3 regions of the Xenorhabdus sp. PB62.4 genome follow, and region 2 is predicted to be linked to each of the others. Evidence: predicted binding sites of a transcription regulator. Region 2 holds the regulator's gene; each other region holds the start of a gene.
The links. The regulator sigma-54, encoded in region 2, starts transcription at its own class of promoters, with help from an activator protein. The targets are predictions, from matches to a motif close to GTTGGCACANNTTTCGCTNT.

Region 1: a site for sigma-54 is predicted at 3,954-3,973, ahead of Xenpb_RS03105 (amino acid ABC transporter substrate-binding protein). Genes of this name have one in related genera too.
Region 3: a site for sigma-54 is predicted at 2,444-2,463, ahead of glnA (glutamate--ammonia ligase). Genes of this name have one in related genera too.

Annotation. Positions count from the first base shown of each region.
Region 1 covers NZ_NKHR01000002.1:294,072-302,108, reverse strand. Annotated here, with positions in the region: gene leuS (leucine--tRNA ligase) at 1-353, opposite strand, end outside; gene Xenpb_RS03120 (amino acid ABC transporter ATP-binding protein) at 566-1,291, opposite strand; gene gltK (glutamate/aspartate ABC transporter permease GltK) at 1,291-1,965, opposite strand; gene Xenpb_RS03110 (amino acid ABC transporter permease) at 1,970-2,710, opposite strand; gene Xenpb_RS03105 (amino acid ABC transporter substrate-binding protein) at 2,831-3,724, opposite strand; gene lnt (apolipoprotein N-acyltransferase) at 4,164-5,693, opposite strand; gene corC (CNNM family magnesium/cobalt transport protein CorC) at 5,704-6,582, opposite strand; gene ybeY (rRNA maturation RNase YbeY) at 6,654-7,121, opposite strand; gene Xenpb_RS03085 (PhoH family protein) at 7,118-8,037, opposite strand, start outside.
Region 2 covers NZ_NKHR01000005.1:127,856-135,892, reverse strand. Annotated here, with positions in the region: gene npr (PTS phosphocarrier protein NPr) at 413-685, opposite strand; gene rapZ (RNase adapter RapZ) at 707-1,558, opposite strand; gene ptsN (PTS IIA-like nitrogen regulatory protein PtsN) at 1,598-2,065, opposite strand; gene hpf (ribosome hibernation promoting factor) at 2,243-2,530, opposite strand; gene rpoN (RNA polymerase factor sigma-54) at 2,554-3,999, opposite strand; gene lptB (LPS export ABC transporter ATP-binding protein) at 4,074-4,799, opposite strand; gene lptA (lipopolysaccharide ABC transporter substrate-binding protein LptA) at 4,806-5,375, opposite strand; gene lptC (LPS export ABC transporter periplasmic protein LptC) at 5,356-5,949, opposite strand; gene kdsC (3-deoxy-manno-octulosonate-8-phosphatase KdsC) at 5,968-6,531, opposite strand; gene kdsD (arabinose-5-phosphate isomerase KdsD) at 6,560-7,528, opposite strand; gene Xenpb_RS06725 (calcium/sodium antiporter) at 7,564-8,037, opposite strand, start outside.
Region 3 covers NZ_NKHR01000009.1:12,295-20,331, reverse strand. Annotated here, with positions in the region: gene glnL (nitrogen regulation protein NR(II)) at 1-792, opposite strand, end outside; gene glnA (glutamate--ammonia ligase) at 951-2,360, opposite strand; gene Xenpb_RS09760 (RCC1 domain-containing protein) at 2,716-4,524, opposite strand; gene Xenpb_RS09755 (inverse autotransporter beta domain-containing protein) at 5,321-7,231, shown strand.

The sequences.
Region 1 (8,037 bases), on a different contig from region 2:
CCAAAACCCAGTGTTTTCAACTGGCTTTTCATGTATTCGATGTTGGAATAAGTCCATGGAGCAGGGGAGGTGTTATTTTTAACCGCAGCCCCTTCAGCCGGCAGGCCGAAAGCATCCCAACCGATTGGTTGCAACACATTTTTACCTAGCATGCGTTGATAGCGGGAAATAACATCACCAATGGTGTAGTTACGGACATGGCCCATGTGTAGTCGACCAGAAGGGTAAGGTAGCATAGACAGGCAATAGTATTTTTCTTTGCTGTTGTCTTCTGTCACTTTGAACGTTTGCTTCTCTTGCCAATGAAGCTGGACTTGTTGTTCTATGTCTTCTGGACGATATTGTTCTTGCATGGCACCGATAATCCTATGGTGAGTAATAAAGCTACGCCGTTAGCGTGCTTGTTGTTATGAAACATAGTTGTTTATGAAATCTAAGACGCCATAGCATAGCTGATAAGGGATAGGCGCAACAACTCTTGTTAAAGGTGGAATGTGGAAAATTACTTATTTTTGATGGAATTTAAGGCCAGCGGATAGTGTTGCCATCCGCCGGCAAAGAAAAATCAGTGTAAAATTTTTGCCAGAAAATCGCGGGCACGCTCCGATTTCGGGTTGGCAAAGAAATCTTCTTTCTTACTGTCTTCGACAATTTTGCCCTCATCCATGAAAATAACGCGGTGCGCTACTTTTTTGGCAAATCCCATCTCATGGGTTACCACCATCATAGTCATGCCCTCTTTTGCCAATTCAACCATGACATCCAGCACCTCATTTATCATTTCGGGATCGAGTGCAGAAGTTGGCTCATCAAACAGCATCGCAATAGGGTCCATGCAGAGGGCACGGGCGATGGCAACCCGCTGTTGCTGACCACCAGAAAGTTGTGCGGGGAATTTATTAGCATGACTGGCTAATCCAACTCGTTCCAGTAATTTTAATGCTTTTTCAGTCGCCGCTTTCTTATCGCGTTTTAGTACCTTAACTTGGGCCAGTGTCAGGTTTTCAATGATAGAGAGATGTGGAAACAGCTCAAAATGTTGGAATACCATTCCCACTTTGGAACGTAACTGTGCCAGATTGGTGCTCTTATCATTGACTTTTGTTTCATTTACCAGAATTTCACCCTGCTGGACTGGTTCAAGGCCATTGACCGTTTTTATCAGCGTGGATTTACCGGAACCAGAAGGCCCACAGACCACGACTACTTCGCCTTTTTTGACTTCAGTCGAGCAGTCAGTAAGAACCTGAAATTGGCCATACCACTTGGATACATTTTTCAGGGAAATCATCAAACAGTCCTTTTCTTCAAATAGTTAACCAGCATAGAAGCGGCAAAACTAATCACAAAATAAACAAAGCCGGCAAACAGAACCATTTCAATCTGAGTGCCGTCGCGCTCACCAATATTCGCTGCTGTACGGAAAAAATCAGCCAGACTCAGAACATATACCAGAGACGTATCTTGGAATAATACAATGCCTTGCGTTAGCAATAGTGGAATCATTGCCCGGAATGCTTGCGGCAGGATGATCAGACGCATGCTTTGCATGTGGGTCATACCCAGTGCCAGCGCAGCAGAGGATTGCCCACGGGAAATACTCTGAATACCTGCCCGAATGATTTCGGAATAGTAAGCGGCCTCAAATAGCGAGAAAGCTACCATTGCGGAAATTAAACGGATATCGGTTTTTGGTGATATACCTAGAACATTTTGTAATAAGTTAGGCACAATCAGATAGAACCAGAGTAATACCATCACCAGCGGAACTGAGCGAAAGAGATTAACATAAAGAGTGGCAAACCAATTCAATATCTTAATGGATGAGAGACGCATCATTGCCAAAATGGTTCCCCAGACAATTCCAATGATAATGGCTACTACGGTGATTTTGGCCGTTATCATCAATCCATTCAGGAGAAAGGGCAGGCTAGGAATAATTGAACTCCAATCGAACTGATACATTTATTTACCTTCCTCCCATATTGCCTGGCAAACGTACTTTTTTCTCAAGTATGGTCATGGCAAGCATAATCACGAGATTGATAGCCACATAAGCCAAAGTGATCGCTGTAAATGATTCATAGGCGTGTGCTGAGTAATCCAGCAATTTCCCGGCTTGTGCAGCCATATCAACCAGCCCGATAGTAGAAGCAATGGCTGAGTTCTTCACCAGATTGAGCATTTCTGAAGTCATTGGAGGAATGATCACCCGATAGGCGTTTGGCAGCAGAACATAACGATAGGTTTGTGGCAGGGTTAATCCCATTGCCAACCCTGCGGCTTTTTGCCCTCTGGGGAGTGACTCAATTGCGGCACGAACCTGTTCACATACACGGGCGGCAGTGAATAATCCCAAGCAAATGACAGAAGAAATAAAAAATTGAATATTAGGATCCAGTTCCATTTTGAACCAATCGCTTACGCTTTTGGGCAGGAATTCTGGCACTACCAAATACCACGTAAAAAACTGGACAATAAGGGGTACATTGCGAAACAGTTCAACGTAACACGCGCCAAGCCCGGAAAGAAATTTATTCGGGACAGTTCGGAGAATACCAAACAAAGACCCGACAACAAGTGCAATAAGCCAAGCGCAGATGGAAAGTGCGATGGTGACTTGAAACCCGGAAATTAGCCACCCCAAATAGGTGGTATTACCAAAAGGGGCAGCTTGTAAAAAGATGCCCCAATTCCAATCAACAGACATAACCGTTCTCCCTGAAATGGGGTTGGCAGTAATACTTAAAAACGATCTAAAAAAATGAGGTAGGGAACGACTACCTCAGACCCGTCGTGCCAATAAAATCAGGATTTTTTAGTTCCTTAATTAGTTCAACACCTTATCGTTTGGTGACTTAAACAAAGCTCTCATTTCATCTGACATGGAGAAGTTCATGTTCAGGTTTTTGGGTGGAATTGGCTCTTTGAACCAGCGATCAAACATTTTTTCTGCCTCACCGGAGGTCTGTACTTTAACAATGACGTCATCAATCAATTTCTTGAATTGAGGATCATCTTTGCGCAGCATACAGCCATAGGCTTCTTCTGATTGCGCCTTGCCAACAATGATCCATTGATCCGGTTTCTTCGCTTTTGCACGTTCGCCCGCGAGCAAAGCATCGTCCATCATAAAAGCAACGGCACGGCCTGATTCCAGAGTGCGGAATGAATCGCCATGGTCTTTGGCACTGATGATGCGCATTTTCATTTGCTTCTCATCATTGAGTTTATTCAACAAAATTTCAGAGGTTGTGCCAGAAGTCACGACAACATTTTTTCCTGCCAGATCATCAAACCCTTTGATGCCAGAATCTTTTTTAGTCAACAGGCGAGTACCGACGGCAAAGATAGTGTTGGAGAATGCTGCTTGCTTCTGTCGCTCATAATTGTTAGTTGTAGACCCACATTCAAAATCGAATGTTCCGTTTTGTAACAGGGGAATGCGGTTCTGGGAGGTAATCGGGATCAGCTTGACCTGTAGGTTAGGCATATCCAGTTTTTTCTTAACAGCATCGACGATCAAATTGGAATAATCTTGAGAATAACCAACGACGTTTTGCTGATTATCGTAGTAAGAGAATGGGACAGAAGATTCTCTGTGTCCAACCACGATAATACCATTATCTTTGATTTTTTTCAGTGTACCAGTCAATTCCTCAGCATGAGCAGCCCCAACCGCGCTAAGTAACATCATAGTTAACATCAACTTACGCATATACAGCTCCTATATCTGGCTATTTTTCGTGAAATTACACTTTCTTACAGATGATTCTGTTTTTACCTAGATGAATAAAATTGTTTGTAGAAACGATTTTCCGAATTGTTTTGTTTATATGCTGTAAAAAAATAATTCATAATGTTACTTTTTTGAAACTACAATGTTTTCATTTCGCGACCTGCCTCGCACTATAAATAAACAATTTCATTTATGCGTGGTTAGAAAGTGAATAATATCGAATACTGTTCACACTTTGAACTATTTGGCGCAATATTCTGTTTATGTGTTATAAAGCTGGTTATATATGTTGTAAATTTGCGTTACATCGGTGATAAAAGCGAGGGTTAAGAGGGGTTACTGAAGTTGTCTGTGGAGTGAGATAAAAATTATAAAATCAGGGCATATTTTATGCCCTGATTCTTAATTAATAACATCTTATCATTTATGAGAAATTACGTTTTTTCATAAAAGCAAAAATGAAAAACAGTGCACTGATTCCCCATATCGGCCAATTTCCGAAGCGAAAATAAGGCGTTACTCCTGTTGCGGGTGTAACTTTGGCCTCTAATACCTGCCGGGTAAATTGTGGGATTTCAGCTTGAATTGAGCCATTTGGGCTGATCACTGCTGTAACACCATTATTTGTTCCTCTTAACAGAGGGCGAGCCAGTTCAAGGGCGCGCATCCGAGCCATCTGGAAGTGTTGCCACGGGCCAATGGAACGCCCAAACCAGGCATCATTAGAAACGGTGAGCAAAAATTCTGTGTCAGGCTTGAAGTTATCACGTACCTGTTCACCCAAAATAATTTCATAGCAGATAGCAGCAGTAATATTGTGCCCTGCAACGGAAAGCTGTGGCTGAGTGTAATCACCACGGCTAAAAGAAGACATTGGCAAATTGAAGAAGGGGGCCAATGGGCGCAATACTGATTCCAACGGGACAAATTCACCAAATGGTACAAGGTGATGTTTGTCGTAACGAGTAGGAGCTGGGTATTGGTAAGGTGTTTTATCACCCAATACGATAATGCTGTTGTAAAATTTATAACCTTCCAGCGTGGGTCGGGCATCAACAATACCGGTAATTAAGCTGGTATTGTGTTCCCTCAGTGAGGTATCCAGTTCGGTCAGAAAATCCCTTTGGTTGTACTCAGTATCTGGGATAGCAGATTCAGGCCAAATGATGATAGGCGCCTTGCCAATGAAAGGGCGGCTATTATCCAGATAAATATCCAACGTTTTCCCAAGAGCAGCAGGATCCCACTTTATAGCTTGGGGAATATTGCCTTGAACCAATGCGATATTAGTGGCTTTTTCAGGTTGCAGGGTATACCACTGATAATGTCTCATTGGCCATGGCAGTAGCAGCAAGATAATGGCAATGATGGCCGATGATAGCTTTTTATGAACAGTAGCAAAAACCAGTAACCCGCTAATCATCATAAGCAGGAAGGTAATGCCTTCCACACCCAGAATAGGCGCAACGGCTTTCATTGGGCCATCAATTTGACTGTAGCCGAATTGTAACCAAGGAAACCCGGTTAATACCCAGCCACGTAAGAATTCTGTTAATTGCCAAAGCGCAGGGCTGGCAATAACCAGCCTGATGCCACCGGAAGTTGGAAAAAACCGGTTCAGTAAGCCGGCAAATAATGCAGGATAAAGGGCAAGATAGGCTGATAGCAGGAGTACCAAAAAAATATTGATGGCGGTTGGCATGCCTCCAAAATCGGCAATACTGACATAAACCCAATTTGCACCGCTGCCAAATAAGCCAAATCCCCAACATAAACCAATAAAGAAAGCCTGACGGCTGGTTCTGTTTAAGGTGAGAATTTGCAGGCCGAAAAGAGAAATGAGAGCAGCAGGCCAGAAATCAAAAGGTGAAAAAGCCAGTGTTCCACTGGCTCCGAAAAGAAGTGCCAGCACAGCACGTAGCCGCTGGCAGTTCATTAATGAGGCTTTGTTCATCCAGATCCTATTATTGTTTATCAAGGCTAGGAACTTCAGCATCATCCGGTATTTTTACATGAACCTGAATGATCTTACGGCTATCAGACATTGCTACTTTGAAAAGATAGCCACTAATGACAATAGATTCTCCACGGGAAGGCAGATGCCCGAATGCCTGCATAACTAGCCCGCCAATGGTATCAACCTCTTCATCGCTGAAATTGGTACCGAAAACCTCGTTAAAATCTTCAATTTGAGTCAATGCCCGAACTGAATAGGAGTGTCGGCTTAACGCACGAATATCGTTATCTTCATCATCATCGTATTCGTCTTCTATTTCACCAACAATCAGTTCAAGAATATCTTCAATTGTGACCAGACCAGAAACACCGCCAAATTCATCGATCACAATCGCCATATGATAACGTTGAGAACGGAATTCTTTCAGCAGACGGTCAACACGTTTACTTTCCGGTACAACAACAGCTTGACGAAGCACTTTATCAATGCTGAAAGGCTCTGTATTCGAACGCATGAATGGCAGTAAATCTTTCGCCATTAATATGCCTTCAATGTGATCCTTGTCTTCACTGATGACAGGAAAGCGTGAATGGGCCGAATCGATAATAACATCCAGACATTCGTCCAGAGATTGATTGCGTTTTAAGGTAACGATCTGTGAGCGTGGGATCATAATATCCCGCACACGTTGGTCAGCAATATCCATTACCCCTTCGAGCATCTCTCGGGTATCGGGATCGATCAGGTCGTTCTGCTCTGAATCACGGATCAGTTCAACCAAATCATCACGGTTTTTCGGCTCACCGTGAAAAAGCTGATTAAGAAGCGCAAAGAAGCCTTTCTTAGGGCCAGGGCTATCGTTACTTGAAGGATGGTCGTCGCTCATGGCGTTTTAATGAAAATTCCCCATTAATAAATCGTAGAATGTAATGTTTAACATAAAAATGTCGGTCATGGTTATTCTTTTTCCATGAGATAGGGATCAGGATAACCCATTTTTTCCAGAATTTCTGTTTCCAGAGATTCCATTTCCTCTGCTTCATTGTCTTCGATATGGTCATATCCCAGAAGATGAAGGCTGCCGTGAACCACCATATGTGCCCAGTGTTCCTCGACAGTTTTTTGTTGCTCTTCTGCCTCTTTTTCAACAACTTGACGGCAGATGATTAAATCACCGAGCAAGGGTAACTCAACTTCAGGTGGTGCTTCAAATGGGAAGGATAGCACATTGGTTGGTTTATCTTTCCCGCGATAAGTGAGGTTTAAATCGTGGCTTTCTGCCTCATCGACCAAACGAATGGTCACTTCACTTTCCGTTTGAAATTGTGGCAGAACACCTTCCAACCAGCGTTGGAACAGGGCTTCATCAGGAAGCCCTTCTGGATTTTCACATGCAATTTGCAAATCTAATATGACTGAACTCATTGTGCTTCCTGTTTGCGTTTTTCATTAAGCGCTTTTTTACGCTCTTGCTCTCCGGCTTCCCATGCTTCATAGGCGATAACAACTTTTGCAACTACCGGATGGCGGACAACGTCTTCACTATGTAAGAAGTTAAAGCTCAGTTCATCAACATCAGATAAAACTTCTACCGCATGGCTCAGACCTGATTTCTGCCCTCTTGGCAGGTCAATCTGAGTCACGTCACCAGTAATAACCGCCTTGGAATTAAAACCAATACGGGTTAAAAACATTTTCATCTGTTCGATGGTCGTATTCTGGCTTTCGTCGAGAATAATAAAGGCGTCATTGAGGGTACGTCCACGCATATAAGCTAGTGGAGCCACTTCAATAACGTTTCTTTCGATCAGCTTCTCAACTTTTTCAAATCCCAGCATCTCAAACAGGGCATCATAAAGCGGGCGCAGATAAGGATCGACTTTCTGGCTCAGGTCACCGGGCAGGAAACCCAATTTTTCTCCGGCTTCAACCGCAGGACGGGTCAGCAGAATACGACGGATTTCCTGACGCTCCAGTGCATCAACAGCAGCAGCGACAGCCAAATAAGTTTTCCCTGTTCCCGCCGGTCCAATCCCGAACGTGATATCGTGGTCAAGGATATTGGCAATATATTGCGCCTGATTGGGAGTACGGGGCTTTACAACACCCCGTTTGGTTTTGATATTCACGGCCTTGCCGTATTCAGGCACACTTTCTGCTACCTGTTCCAGTATACGGCTTTCGGTGATAGCCAGATGAACCTGCTCAGGCTCAAGATCCGGTATCATGCCGCGTACAGGGGCGGTTTCGACATAAAGATGACGCAGGATACCCGCTGCGGCATTCACACACAGTGGCTTACCTACCAGTTTGAAACGATTATCGCGACGGTTGATTTCGA
Region 2 (8,037 bases):
TTATTTCTTTCTTAGTGCATTAAGGCCGATAACTAACACCTTATCAAATAATCAGGGTAAGATTCTAGGGTGGAGTATGAATACCTCAATTTCATTCATATAGAGTTATAATCAAAAATTGTTGATATGATACTTATTATTCCTCTTAAAATATTACCTTTTTGGGATTTTTTTAAGCTGATTTTATTCATAAAAAAATCAAACTTAAGCAATGGATAATAAGTAAATATTCATGCTGTAAAGCATCAAGCTCAAAATCAGTGTTGTAAAAATGGAGTGACCATAGATTTTATGCTCTCTCCAATAAGGAGTGGCGACAGAATAGCTGCCCCAACCGACTAAACCATGAAGTTTTTGAGACGGAGAGAAGGGATAACAAGCCTTTCGAGCCAATGTGCTTAGGGAGAGGATGCTATTCTTCGTCAAAACCAGAATTAAAGAGTTCAACAATAGCTGCCAGCGCCTGCTGTTCATCAGGCCCGATTGCTTCAACTTCAATATAGCTGCCTTGTTCGGAATCCAGCATAAGCATGGCAATCACGCTATCAGCTTCGGCTTGTAAGTTATTGCTGTTGCGCAGGATCACCTGCGATTGAAATTGCTGCACAAGGTCATACAGTTTCATCGCAGGTCTGGCATGTATACCAAGCCGATTTTTAATCTCAAGCCGTTGTTTGACTGTCATGCTTTACTTACATTGGTTGCACTATTTACGTTTTTCCAGTGTGCGGTGACGTGATTGCACGTTTTTACCACGAGAACGGAAGTAATCTGCCAGTTGTTCAGCAACATAGACAGAACGGTGTTTACCGCCTGTACAGCCAATGGCAACAGTCAGGTAGCTGCGGTTATTGGTTTCCAACATTGGCAGCCAAAGTTCAAGATAACTGCGGGTCTGGTAAATGAAGTTATGCACTTCTGTATGGCGATCCAAAAATGCTGCAACAGGACGATCCAAACCAGTCATTGGGCGCAGTTTGGGATCCCAGTGAGGGTTTGGCAGGAAACGCACATCGAAAACATAGTCTGCGTCGATCGGGATGCCATGTTTGAAACCAAAAGATTCAAATACCATGGTAAGTTCACGTTCCCGTTTACCCAGTAAACGTGTCCTGAGCATTTCTGCCAGTTCATGGACAGACATTTCAGAGGTATCGATGATCAAATCGGCACGAGAGCGCAGAGGTTCCAGCAGATCACTTTCTTGGTCAATTGCACTTTCCAGTGACAGATTTTTGCTTGATAGCGGATGTAAACGACGCGTGTCACTGTAGCGACGGATCAGAGTATTGCGATCCGCATCAAGAAACAGCAATTGTGGTGAAAAACTGTCCGGTAATTGCGTGAGAGCTTCTTCGAAGACTTCTGGTGATTCCGGCATGTTTCTGACATCAATGCTAACCGCTGCTGAAATATCGCGTTCAGCCAGCGTGTTTGCCAGTTCTGGCAGCAACACGACCGGTAGGTTATCCACACAATAGAAGCCCATATCTTCCAACGCACGCAGGGCAACGGACTTTCCGGAACCTGAACGACCGCTGACTATCATCAGCACCATGAGGCGACTCCCCTATATGTTTATAATTGTAATCGCTGTTTATTCAGTAATGATTTTGTATAGCTCTTCGTCACTCTGTGCTGAGCGCAGACGACGGCAGAGTGTTTTATCTGCAAGGCGCTTTGCAATCAATGATAGTGAGTGTAAATGAGTTTGACACTGATCCGATGGCACCAATAAAGCGAACAATAGGTCAACAGGTTGATTATCTATGGCATCAAAGGTGATGGGTTGTTCCAGATGCAAAAATACGCCAACGGCATTTTTAGAGCATTCTTTGTCCAATTTGCCATGGGGAATTGCAATCCCATTGCCAATGCCAGTTGTTCCCACTTTCTCGCGGGAAAGAATGGCTTCGAATACAGCATATTCTGGTAATCCAAGCTGTTTTGATGCCAGCTCACTGATAATTTCTAAGGCACGCTTTTTACTCGAACACGGTACGTTGTTACGTGTGCATTCGGGCGAAAGCACTGAGCTTAGTGGTAAATCTGTTTCGTTGTTCATTTCTTTATTCACTTAGGGCCTTGTTATACCGGATACCTAATTGGGGCATCCGGTATTGATGCACTGTTTATACCCGTCGTCTTTCAAGTTGCCGCTTTGTTGGCTGCATCTTGGAATCCATTGGGTATATAGATAGAACAGCAATAATTGTATGACGGCCCCGTTGCCTGAAAGCTGTTAATGTTGTCTCAATTTACTTTTGTGTTTGGTCAATTGACGCGCTAGCTTATCTGCCAGTGCATCAATTGCCGCATACATGTCTTCATGCTCTGAGGTTGCATGCAACTCACCTCCATTAACATGTACTGTGGCTTCGGCAATCTTCTGCACCTTTTCCACTCGGAGGGTGACCTGAATGAGGTTAATCTTATCGAAATATTGATCCAGCTTGCCGCATTTGGTGTTTACAATGTTGCGCAGTGCATCTGTGATTTCAATATTGTGGCCTGTAACATTGAGTTGCATAGTGTTTTCCTTCTCTGTGTTGTTCAAACCAGCTTTTTGCGTTGGTTTGAAGGCGGGATGGATAACGACTCTCTATATTTTGCGACAGTTCGCCGCGCCACTTGAATGCCTTGTTCAGCCAGTATACTGGTTAATTTACTGTCACTCAGAGGCTTGGCCGGGTTTTCTGCCGCGACCAGTTTTTTCACCAGAGCACGTATTGCGGTAGAAGAAGCTTCGCCCCCGCTATCGGTGTTGACGTGACTGGAGAAAAAATATTTAAGTTCAAAAATTCCTCGTGGGCTATACAGATATTTCTGTGTCGTCACACGGGAAATGGTGGATTCATGCATGTCAACCTGGTAGGCGATATCAGCCAGTACCAGCGGTTTCATGTGTTCCTCACCATATTCAAAAAAGTCTTGTTGCCGTTCGACAATACTGCTTGCGACTTTCAATAATGTCTCATTGCGACTTTCGAGGCTTTTTATCAGCCACTTGGCCTCTTGCAAGTTATTGCGAATGAATAGGCTATCACGCTCATTGTGGGCCCGTTGCCCCAGTGCTGCGTAATGTTGGTTGATGCGCAGACGGGGGATGCTATCGGTATTTAGCCTGACTTGCCAGCTTTCATTTTCTTTCTGCACCAATACATCAGGAATAACATACTCGGATTCACCGGTGTTGACTGCCAGTCCCGGTTTCGGCTCCAGAGATTGAATGATATCAATTGCCTCTTTTAGGGTGCTCTCTTTTAATTTGCTCTGACGTAATAAATTACGGAAATCCCGGTTGCCAAGCAATTCAAGGTAGTTGCTGACAACAAGTTTGGCGTCGTTTAAGTGAGGCGTCTCTGACGGCAGCATTGAAAGTTGGATAAGCAGGCATTCACGTAAATCACGGGCAGCAACGCCAATGGGATCAAAATGCTGTATGCGCTTGAGAACGGTTTCAACCTCTTCCAGAGTGAGTTCATCATCACCCATGCCGGTAAGAATTTCGTCAGTTGGGACGGTCAGGTAACCAGTATCATCAATCGCATCAATAATCGAAGTGGCAATGGCGGAATCCGTTTCGGTAAACGGCGTCAAATCTGCCTGCCACATCAGATAATCTTGCAGTGTCTGGGTGGTTTCTCCCTGATACATGGGAAAATCATCCGCATTGTAGTCACTGCTGGTCCCTGAAGGCGTGCCAGCGGAGTAAATCTCATCCCAACTGGTATCCAATGGCAGCTCTTCAGGCATATTTTTCTGTTCAAGTGCTTCGCGGGTATCCATCGCTGCTGTTTCAAAATCAGCGTCAGGAAGCTCTTGGCTATCCACTTCCTGATGCAGATCATCTTGTTCAAGCAGCGGGTTGGTTTCCAACGCTTGCTGGATCTCTTGCTGAAGTTCAAGCGTAGAAAGTTGCAACAAACGGATAGCTTGCTGGAGCTGGGGCGTCATCGCCAATTGTTGACTGAGCCTGAGTTGCAAACTTTGCTTCATAGCGTTACTACTTTCTCCTTAAATCTAGCTTGAATGATTCCCTGCATTGCGTCTGACTGACAGAAGAATGAGGATTAAAGGCGGAAGCCTTCACCCAGATAGACGCGTTTGACCTGTTCGTTACTCAGGATTTCATCAGGTGTTCCGTGGGCAATCAAGTTGCCTTGACTAACGATATAAGCCCGCTCGCAAACATCCAGTGTTTCACGGACATTATGATCGGTAATCAGGACACCCAGACCGCAATCCCGCAGGTGTTGAATGATCTTTTTAATATCCAGTACGGAAATTGGGTCAACACCCGCGAAAGGCTCATCCAATAGGATGAATTTGGGATTGGCGGCCAGCGCTCGGGCAATTTCTACACGGCGACGTTCGCCACCAGAAAGTGATTGCCCAAGGTTATCACTCAGATGAGCGATGTGAAATTCTTCCATCAACTCTTTTGCGCGCGCTTTTCGTTGTTCTTGGTTTAAGTCTTTGCGGATCTCAAGGACAGCCATCAAATTGTCTAATACGCTCAGACGACGAAAAATAGAGGGCTCTTGCGGTAAATAGCCTATCCCACGACGGGCGCGTTCATGTAACGGCATCAGGCTGATGTCTTCTTCATCAATCGTAATGGTGCCGGTATCACGTGGAACAATGCCGACTACCATGTAGAAAGTGGTGGTTTTACCTGCGCCATTGGGGCCAAGTAAGCCAACAATTTCCCCTGAATTCACTTTTAGGCTGACGTTTTCAACGACCTTACGGCCTTTATAGGCCTTAGCCAGATTTTCTGCGTTTAGTATTGCCATATGCCGTTATTTACTCTTTTTTTGAAGTTCAGTTTTTTGAACATCAGTTTTTTGAACATCAGCACCCGGGCCTTTTTCCTGTAGCTGAGCAGGTAACAGGACGGTGGTAACACGTTTACCTTTATCACTAAAGGCTTCCATTTGTTGTGTTGGTACCAGATAGGTGATTTTATCGCCCTTGATATTACTGTCCAGTTGTTCAAGATAGGCATTACCTGTCAGGGTAACCAGCTCATTGTCCATCTCATAGCGCATCTTTGAGGCATGCCCCTTGATGGGCTTACCGTCATCCTGCAATTGGTAGAAAGTCGCTGGGTTGCCGAAGGCTTCAATGACCGTCTTATTCGAATCCCCTTCTGGACGGGTGACAACGACTTTATCTGCATGAATATCGATCGAGCCTTGTTTGACAACAACGCTGTCCGTAAATGTGGCAACGTTACCCGTTAAATCCAGCGACTGTCTCGCTGAGTCAATGGTAATAGGCTTTTTCGTATCATCTTTCAAGGCCAGTACAGGCAGGCTCGCTGCAAAAAGCGTACTGGCAATAACGGTATTACGGATTAGGTTGTTCATGTGGAATCTCATAACGAGTGGTCACCTTTTCAATCAATTCAGCAGTTTTGTTTCGCAGATTGCCGCGCATTTTCATGCCAACAGACTTTATATCAATGCCAATAAGGGTGGCTTGGTCATCAGATGCGACATCTTGGGTTGTGAGATTGACGGTCGCATTGTCTGTTGTGATCCGTTGCAGTTGTGACGCATCGGACAGGCTATCCACTTGGACATCCCCATACAGGTAGAGCATTTTATCATTGGTTAGTTTGGCTTGGTTGGAACGTACTGTCCATGTAGGGATTGGGGTTCCAGGGATGCTATTCGGATCAAATGTTGTCAATACGGGCTTGGTAAACCAAGTCAGTTTCGTTTCCGCATAGTTTTTAACATCGTCGGAGACCAGTTTGTAAACCAACTTTCCTTCTGGATCGTAGACGAAAGTAATGGCTTTTTGGGTTTGATAAGTGGGATGACCGTCATCCACAATGGCGGATGATGTATCATCATTTACATTAGATAAATTCCAGCCAATCAACGCAAGCGCGATCAATATCAGTATTGCAATCAGCCAGGATTGAATTTTGCTCATTCTTTTTTCAATTTTAGTTTATATGGATAATCCTTTGGCGCCTTCCAGCTTATTTTGAGCGAAGAGCACCAAATCACAAAGTTCCCTGACTGCACCACGACCACCCGCAATCCGGGTCACGTAATCTGCCTTCGGCAACAGCAGTGGATGGGCATCAGCAACCGCAGCAGATAATCCAACCTGTGCCATGACGGGCCAGTCAATAAGGTCGTCACCAATATAGGCAACTTGATCTGGCTGTAACGCTAGTTTATCCAACAGTTCTTGATACGCCAAAAGCTTATCGTTTTGGCCTTGGTAAAGATGTGTAATGCCTAATGTTTTTGCGCGATCTTCCAGCAATTTTGCCTTGCGGCCGGTAATAATCGCAACTTCAATGCCCGAAGTGATTAAACAACGGATGCCATAACCATCACGAACATTAAATGCTTTCAGCTCTTCCCCTTGGTTCCCCATGTAGATCAGCCCATCAGACATGACGCCATCAACATCACAAATCAGAAGACGAATTTTACTGGCTTTTTCGATAATATTTTTGTTAACCGGACCATAGCAGGTGTCCAGAGACTCTTTTTGATTCATTAAGGGATTCTCTTAAGGTTTATACTATTTATACGACTCCGGCCTGTAAAAGGTCGTGCATATGTAATACACCAAGCAATTTGTCTCCTTCTGTAACCAACAGGGACGTAATGTGGCGTGATTGCATCAGATTTAGCGCATCAACGGCCAGGGCATTGGGTTTGATGCGGATGCCTCCGGAAGTCATCACATCAGAGATTTTCGCATGGTTTAAATCGATTCCCATATCGAAAACCCGGCGTAAATCGCCATCAGTAAAAATTCCGTTGATCTGCATGTCTGCATCGCAAATAACTGTCATACCTAGCTTTTTGCGTGTGATTTCCACCAAAGCTTCACGCAATGTTGCTGTACGCGGAACACGGGGAATGTCATCACCTGTGGTCATTAAATCACTCGCCAGTAACAGAAGTTTGCGTCCCAGTGCGCCACCCGGGTGGGAAAGTGCAAAATCTTCGGCAGTAAAACCACGGGCTTGTAAGAGGGCAACGGCCAAAGCATCTCCCATGACAAGCGTGGCTGTCGTGCTGGTGGTTGGTGCAAGTCCCAACGGGCAGGCTTCTTGTGGCGTTTTAATACATAAATGGACATCAGCGGCTTTTCCCATGCTACTGATATAGTTATTTGTCATGCAGATTAGCGGAACTTTTTGTCGCTTGAGAACAGGAATCAACGCCAGAATTTCATTTGATTCACCTGAATTGGAAATTGCCAGAACGATATCTTTTGATGTTACCATACCAAGATCGCCGTGGCTGGCCTCGCCGGGATGGACAAAGAAAGAAGGCGTGCCGGTACTGGCAAATGTTGCAGCGATTTTCCGCCCAATGTGGCCGGATTTGCCCATTCCCATGACAATGACTTTTCCCTCACAACCAAACATCAATTCACAGGCCTGACTGAAATCGTCATTGATATATTGTTCCAGACCAGCCAGTCCGTCGAGTTCGATGTGTAATACTTTCTTACCTGCTTGCTGAAAATCGATCTTAGGCATTTCTATTTCCCACTCTTTTCCCATTCAATCGGCAATTAATGAGTACCGTAATAATTAGAAACAAAAAGTACGACAAAATAAGTGATAAAACAGCTCAATAACAAGATGCCGTTCAATCGGTTCAATCGGTGCTTTCTTCCCAGACAGAATACCGTGAATAGTATACTGGCTGCCATCATGACCCAAAAGTCCCGGGAAAAAGCTTCGGGTGAAATAACACTGGGGGAAAGTATGGCGGGAATACCCAAAACGAGGGTGATATTGAATACATTAGAGCCAATAATACTTCCCATTGCCATATCATTCTCACCTTTTATGGCTGCGGCAATCGTAGTGGCGAGTTCAGGCAGGCTGGTTCCCACGGCAAGGATGGTCAGTCCGATGACCAGTTCACTCACTCCATAAATGCGCGCAATGACGGTTGCGTTGTCAATCACCATACGGGTAGAAATAGGGAGAATAATCAAACCCAAAACAACCCAAAGCAGGGCAATGCCTTTGTTGCCTTC
Region 3 (8,037 bases), on a different contig from region 2:
CGTTCTCAGTGTGATAGTACCCCCTTTGTCCCCCAGTGCCTGTAGCGCATTGCGGGTGATATTCAGTAACACCTGCTCAATTTGGTCAGGATAGTGAGCCAGTTCTGGCAGACTGGGATCATAATCTTTGATCAGCGTGACATTGGAGGGCATTTCCAGCGCAACCAATTGATAAACGCGCTCGACGACATGATGGATACTCTGACTGGTTTGAGCACCCGGATGCTGTGGCCCCAATAAGCGATCAACAAGGCCGCGTAGCCTGTCGGCTTGTTCAATAATCACTTGGGTATATTCCCGCAAGGCAGGATCGGGTAACGCCTTGGCAAGTAATTGTGCTGCTCCCCGCAGTCCTCCAAGGGGATTTTTTATTTCATGTGCCAGCCCCCGAACCAATTCCCGCGCAGCCGCCTGCTGTGCTTGTTGAATCTGCTCTTGACTTAAACGGCGTTGACTATCCATAGGCGCCAGTTCCAGCAGGATAAACTGTTCGGAAATTGGTTGGGCACTGAGCGACATCACATGAGAGTGATTGTTGATCACCAGAATGACTTCGTTATCGGTAAAACCATGTCCGTTGATCAAACTGGCACGCATCAATTCTGTATCCAGAGAAATATAGCTAAACAGAATGGGAAGCGGCGTACCAAATAATTTACGTGTACTTTGTGCCAAAAGCTGCATAGCGGAATGATTGGCATAGTGGATAATCAAATCATTATCCAGCACCAATACGCTGTTTATCAGTGAGTCGAGAATTTGTTCTGCTTTGGGTAAATCAGCCATTGTCATTCAATCTCTGCACGTTTTTGGTGCATTGTAGCTTATTTCAGCATAACTCAATGAGTTCCTCTGATCAGTATGTAAAAGGGCCCATCCTAAGACGGGCCAAAAGTTTCACGGCAACAAAAAAGGAACAACAGCCATGCCATCAAGCACGCTATAAAGCATTACACGCTGTAATACAGTTCAAACTCCAGAGGATGTGGAGTCATGCGAACGCGTTCAATTTCACCATTCAATAAGTTGATATAAGCATCAATTGAATCATCAGTGAAAACACCGGCGCGTGTCAGGAATTCGCGGTCTGCATCCAGAGCAGCCAGAGCTTCTTCCAGAGAAGAGGCCACCGTTGGGATCTCCTGCGCTTCTTCTGCTGGCAGGTCATACAAGTTCTTATCCATCGCATCACCCGGATGAATTTTGTTGATGATACCGTCCAGACCTGCCATCAACAGGGCAGAGAAGGCCAGATAAGGGTTAGCCGCAGGATCAGGGAAACGCACTTCAATACGGCGGGCTTTAGTACTGGACACAACCGGAATACGGATAGAAGCAGAACGGTTGCGGGCAGAATAAGCCAGCATGACCGGGGCTTCAAAACCGGGCACCAGACGCTTGTACGAGTTGGTTGTCGGGTTGGTAAAGGCATTCAATGCGCGGGCATGTTTGATGATACCGCCGATATAGTACAGGGCCATCTCGGACAAACCACCGTATTTGTCACCAGCAAACAGATTGGTGCCATTTTTGGACAGCGACATATGGCAGTGCATACCAGAGCCGTTATCTCCCACCAGCGGTTTTGGCATAAATGTTGCGGTCTTGCCAAATTTATGGGCCACATTATGTACCACATACTTATAAATCTGAGTCTCATCCGCTTTTTTGGTCATCGTATTAAAGCGGGTGGCAACTTCGTTTTGTCCGGCCGTCGCAACTTCATGGTGGTGAGCTTCAACCACCAGCCCCATTTTTTCCATTGTCAGACACATAGCTGAACGCAGATCTTGGGAAGAATCGACTGGTGGAACAGGGAAATAACCCCCTTTAATGCCGGGACGATGGCCTTTGTTACCGGCTTCATAATGTGTACCGCTGTTCCATGCTGCTTCGGTATCATCAATATGGTAATAAGAACCAGAGATGGAACTACCAAAACGGATATCATCGAACAGGAAAAATTCGGGTTCTGGCCCAAATAACACCGTATCTGCAATATCGCTTGCACGTAAGAAATCTTCCGCGCGTTTTGCAATAGAGCGAGGGTCGCGGTCATAACCTTGCATGGTGCCGGGTTCCAGAATATCGCAGCGCAGAATGAGGGTGGCATCATTAAAGAATGGGTCAAGCATTGCCGTACTTGGATCCGGCATTAACACCATGTCGGATTCATTGATGCCTTTCCAGCCACCAATAGATGAACCATCAAACATTTTGCCATCTTCAAAGAAATCCTCATCAACTTGGTGGGCAGGAATGGTGATGTGTTGTTCTTTACCTTTAGTATCAGTAAAACGTAAGTCAATAAACTTCACCTGATGTTCTTCAATCATGGACAAAACATGTTCAACGGACATACTAAGCTCTCCTGGTTTACGTCGGCTGGATAAAACGATGCAAGGAATGCAGTCTTATCTTGCAATTTCTATTGCAAAAAAAGAATGCGAAAAGCGTGCCAACTTTTCAAAAGTGCTTAATATCAATGAATAAATTTTTTGGTGGTGAAATGTGAACAGATAAACAGCACTTTTTAGATATGATTGCACTAAATTAGGGATAAGCAAGCATGAGAGTGCACTATAATGGTGAATATGAGATGTTGAGTCAGGCGCAACCTGATTTTTCTGTTTTTAAACATCTTGATTGCGCCTGTTATTTCAGAATGAAGCGATTATTATCGTATCCACCTTGTGTTATTAGGCTTATGTTTTATTAGGCGTAATAACTAATATTCCCATTAAGAAGACCTTGTACAGAATCACTATTTCCGCCGCCGATATTCTCTCCCCAAGTAACAACTCTATTATCTGATGTTAGAGCCGCAAACGCTTTCCCTGTGGCGTAGATAGCCCTTACATTATACAGTTGGGAACTGACTGAATAATCAATAGCACCGCCATAATTAGGGTCACCCCAAACGGTGACTGTGCCATCCTGATGCAATGCGGCATAGGCTTGAGATGTACATGTGACCTGAACGACATTATTTTTACTTCGTAGTTCTGGAGGCACTATTCTGTGATCTTTACCGAATGCGTCAACGCTACCATCGTTATACCTTAAAATGAGCGTTTGCCTATTGCCTGACATATCTGCGACACCAGTACTAATAATCCCTGAAGAATCAAGATAGATTTGCTCCGAATTATCCAGACAAGCAGCTCCTGTTCCAAAGCCGGACCAATCAATGGAATAGACCGCTTGTATAACATTATTAGCGACTAATGGGCCCCTGTTTCCTGCCGGCATTCTTGCGGGAACAAGTGGAGGCGGCCAAAATTCCGCACTGCCATTTTGGCCGATAAAAATCGCACCGTTATTTGCGGGGACAATGGCACGGGGATGTACGTAATTACTGCCCTGTGAATTAAGGGGCCAGTAGGGTTGCCCTCCGGCATAACTGCTAACCCACCAGGTAGCTTCCGCAGTGTCAGTATTAAAACCAAAGACACCGGTGTCATTTCCGAAAAGAAGAACACTATCGGTAGCTCCCAGATAGTTTGTTACCCCTACTCCTTCATTAAATCCTGAGACAGCGTAATACCCGTTAGATCTCAGAGCGATAAGGCATGTGCTCCCTATACCGACATCAACGTAATCATTACCGGAAGGTACGGATAAACCTATATCGTTTGGTACTCCCCAAAATGACAGGCTGCCATCCTCACCCAGAGCCACATAACCGATCCCGGAGGCTGCAACTTTCTTCACATTGCTGGCGACAAGACCCAGATTACGAGAATTCATATTCCCCCAGGTTACCAACCCTTTGTTATCGAGCAATGCAGCAAAACTAGAGGAGAAATATTCCGGAAGACCGAAAGGTAGTGCTTCATTTCTAGGGGAAGTGGGTTGGGTGGAATAAAGGCTATCGGATATACCCCCATTACCGAAAATGTTGAGAGGGTTTAGTGTGACCTTATGGGTTCCTAAAGATGCGATTAGTGGTAAATGGGGAGCGACATCATAGAAATGGTGTGAAGGTATTTTCTGCCAGGATGTGTCGGTTTTTGTTTTACCGACATATGCCCAGTATACCTCCGCTGGCTTATTGTCCTTATCCCAGGCGGTCAGGCGTTGTGGCCCATAGAGGGCATTAGCCGTGCTGTAAAGGGTAGAGCGGGCACCTATGACAAAAAAGGGAACGTCGGTTGATGGTTTTACGGGGGGTTGTGTTGATGTGCCGTCGATAACTTTTACGGAGTAACTGTTCGAGTAAGCCGTGTTGTCAGAAGAATCGTCAACGGTATAAGTGACGTCATAATCCTGTGATGGAACTATGTTTTCAGGAAAATCAATTTCGAAATTTTTATCAGGAATACTGTTTACTGGTAAGCTAGAAGTAATGGAATTGCTACCGTGAGTAAAATAAACAGTAATCGTATCTCCTATTTCGAAATCAGATGGTGGGACTATTGGTATAATGACTTTGATATCCTGCCCTTGTAATGTAGATTTATCTAAAACCCCATTATTGGATTGAGGTAAAATAGGGGCTGCAAGCTTAGGAATTGCGCTCATGATAATTCAATCCTTATGTTATTAATAATTATAAATAAAAATCCTGAAATGAGAGACTTCAATATAAATAAAAAAATATCGGCCGACTAATGAAAATAAGCTATCACTTTTTTTTAGATGCTTTTATTTTTGTTGTTAATCATGTCACGAGTGGAAAATGTAAAAATATGATTGTTAATCAGGTGGTTACAATGAATAATAAAATAAGCAGTGATGCGATGCCTATTTGGATTTTAATCACCTAATTTATACAGCTTTATTGATTCATTTGGGTATTAGTAATAATGACAATATGCTTATGATATTATTCATGATTAAGTGAAATTTACACATAATTATTAAACATTTTACTTGTTAAGTAAATTTATCATGGTTGTTATAATCTTCTGTTTTTATTGTAATAATATGAGAGAGCGCTTGCTGAATTAAGTGGTGAAATTATGCGATAATTTTCATCTATCAACTGATAGATATTATTAATTACTAAAAGTTAATTTTTATGTGCTATATAAGAAAGGGGGATTATTCCGGTGTGAAGCAAGTAAAATAAATCGTCTCTAGCTAAAATATTCTGAGGTGTTTATATATGTATCCATATATAATTAACATTATTCGTTTTTTTGTTCCTCTATATGCCTTATTATTACCATCTTTGCTCATAAACGCCTTTGCAGATGTTAATACAGTAACTGGGGTAACATACAAGCAAGAAACTGAACAAAAAAATAGTATGGATCTTCGAGCTAATGAATCAAGTAAATATTTACTTGATTCAAATATCAATAGAGATGATAGCTTGAAGAAAGGTAATGATATCCCAGATGCCATTACCCGCAATATCCAAACGACAGGTAACATTCTATCATCGTCTCCTTCAGAATTAGCAGAACAGGCGAAATCCTATGCCTTGGGTAAATTTAATAACACCGTATCTTCCGAAGCTCAAAAATGGCTATCACAGTTTGGTAGCGCCAGAATTAACTTTGGATTGGATAAAAAAGGAAGTCTGGAAAATAACTCTCTCGATCTATTAATACCGCTTTATGACAACAAAACAGACTGGTTGTTTTTCTCTCAGTTAGGTTATCGTCACAAAGATAGCCGCAATACAATTAATGCAGGGTTAGGGGGACGTTATTTTTATCAGAACTGGATGTATGGACTAAACACTTTTTACGATCATGACATTACCGGAAAAAATCAGCGTTTGGGGTTGGGAGGAGAAATTTGGAGTGATTACATTAAACTCTCCGCTAATACTTACTATCGCCTGAGTGACTGGCAGAAATCGCGGAATGTCAAAGACCACTATGAACGCCCTGCTAATGGTTATGATATTAACGGAGAGTTTTTCCTTCCCACTTACCCTAATCTGGGGGCTAAACTGTCTTATGAACAATATTTTGGTGATAACGTTGCTTTATTCAACCGTGATACTAAACAGAAAAACCCTGTTCTTGCGAAAGTTGGCTTGAATTATACCCCGATCCCACTTGTAACAATGGGAGTGGATTATAAACAAGGGGAAAGTGGTCATACAGAAACGCAATTTTTAGCAAATTTGAACTATAAACTGGGCGTCCCTCTTGATGTGCAATTATCACCAGAAAATGTAGCTTCAATGCGCACATTGGCGGGAAGCCGTTATGATTTGGTAGAAAGAAATAATAATATTGTTCTTGATCATCAGAAAATGTCAGACTCACAACTGTCCTTACCTGAAACACTCATCGGATATAGCCAGGAATATAAAAATATTACGGCAACGTTATCTTCTAATCCCGCTGTCAAACATATTCATTGGGATGTAAGCGAAGGATTTAAAGAAAATGGTGGGCTGATTCCCACTAAAGCCGGGGAATCTATTCAGATCACACTCCCTAGGTATTCCTCTAATCAAAACAACAATTATCAAATTTCTGCCATTGCTGAATTGGAAAATAACCGAAAATTAGCGCCGGTTCAGATGAATGTGATCGTCCGGCCCTTTATGGTGAAAAAGCGGGAAGAAGCCAACTTCACTCCAACAGGACCATTACCAGATACGGGTAATAAAGAGGACGGATATACTTTTAATCCGGTCATTACCTTTGATACGGAAAACGGTGCTCCAATAAAAAATGTCACAATTAATGATGTTAAGTGGATAACAGACCCTCCAATAGGTTCAAATTCGGGACTGCAATTTATTGATTGGGGAAATCCAACCTCTATTGAAGTTGATGAAAATGGGCAGTTCAAGCACAAACTTGTCTTAACCAGTTCTAAGATACAAAAAGATGTCAAAGTTTACCTGCAAATGGATGGGCAACCTCAGCAATTGGTGGGACAAGTCAGTTTTAATGACAAGCCTGCAAATTATCATGTGGAAATAGTTGAAGTTGATCCTCCTCATGGGACACAAAATCCGAGGGATCCTAAAGCCCAGTACAAATACACTGCGGTTGTTCTGGATAGCAATAAAAATCCTTTGAGAAACACGATAATTCCTAATGTGGAATGGTCTAACGATAGCGAAGGTGTTTTTAAAGGGGTCAAGTTGCATGCACAAAATGGCGATGTCAGAACGGATGGAGAAGGAAAATTGAAAGCCACCTTGACGAGTACGGTTTCTGTAACAGATGTGTGGGTTTCACTCGCCATTGGAGAGCATATACCTGTTCATGCACTGCGCGAAGTTAGCTTTATTGATCCTGATGCCCCCTAAGTTACTATATTGACGGGAATATTAAGGTCACTCCTGACCAGGCTTCAGCGGCAGGCGAGGGCCCCTATACCTACACGGCTATTATTAAGGATCGCAAAGGCCTTGTGAGGGGTCAGCCAATTCCCCAGATACAGTGGAAGATAAAACAACCTCAGAAACATGATGGGCTCAACCTGCAACCGCAAGGTACGACAACTGGCCCTAATGGGGAATTAACGGCCATATTGAGCAGTACTAAGGAATACAATGGCGTGTTGGTTTCACTCTCTATTGGAGACGACAAACCCGTTCTGGCTGAAAAGCCAGTAGATTTTAAAAAGCCAACGAATTCTTTTGAGATAATAAGCTTTATGTCAGATTTTGATTCCAAAAATCCTCCCTCTGATAGGAGATAATCAAAATCATTATACCTATACCGCAACGATTGTTCAGAAAGGTGGCAATCAAACAAAAAACTACCTGATGGATATATACCCGGCGCTAAATGGAATACTGATCTTCCTCTCGGAACCTATAACGGTGGACAGGAGTGGGAAATTAAGTCTGACAATACGGTAAAAAATGGTCAAACCACGGCTATACTGACCAGCCAGGATGGTATTGGAGATATTCAGAATGGTCAGGTAGCCAGTGGCTTGGTAGTAACATTAATGGTTCCAGATGGAAGAAGAACAATTTCCCAAACATCCCATATTGCCTCAAGGATAACTCGTACGGCATACATAGATAGTATGAATAAAACATATCTAACTAAATGATTATTGGTTTATACACAGTAAATCCATCAATAAAATTTAAAAAATAAC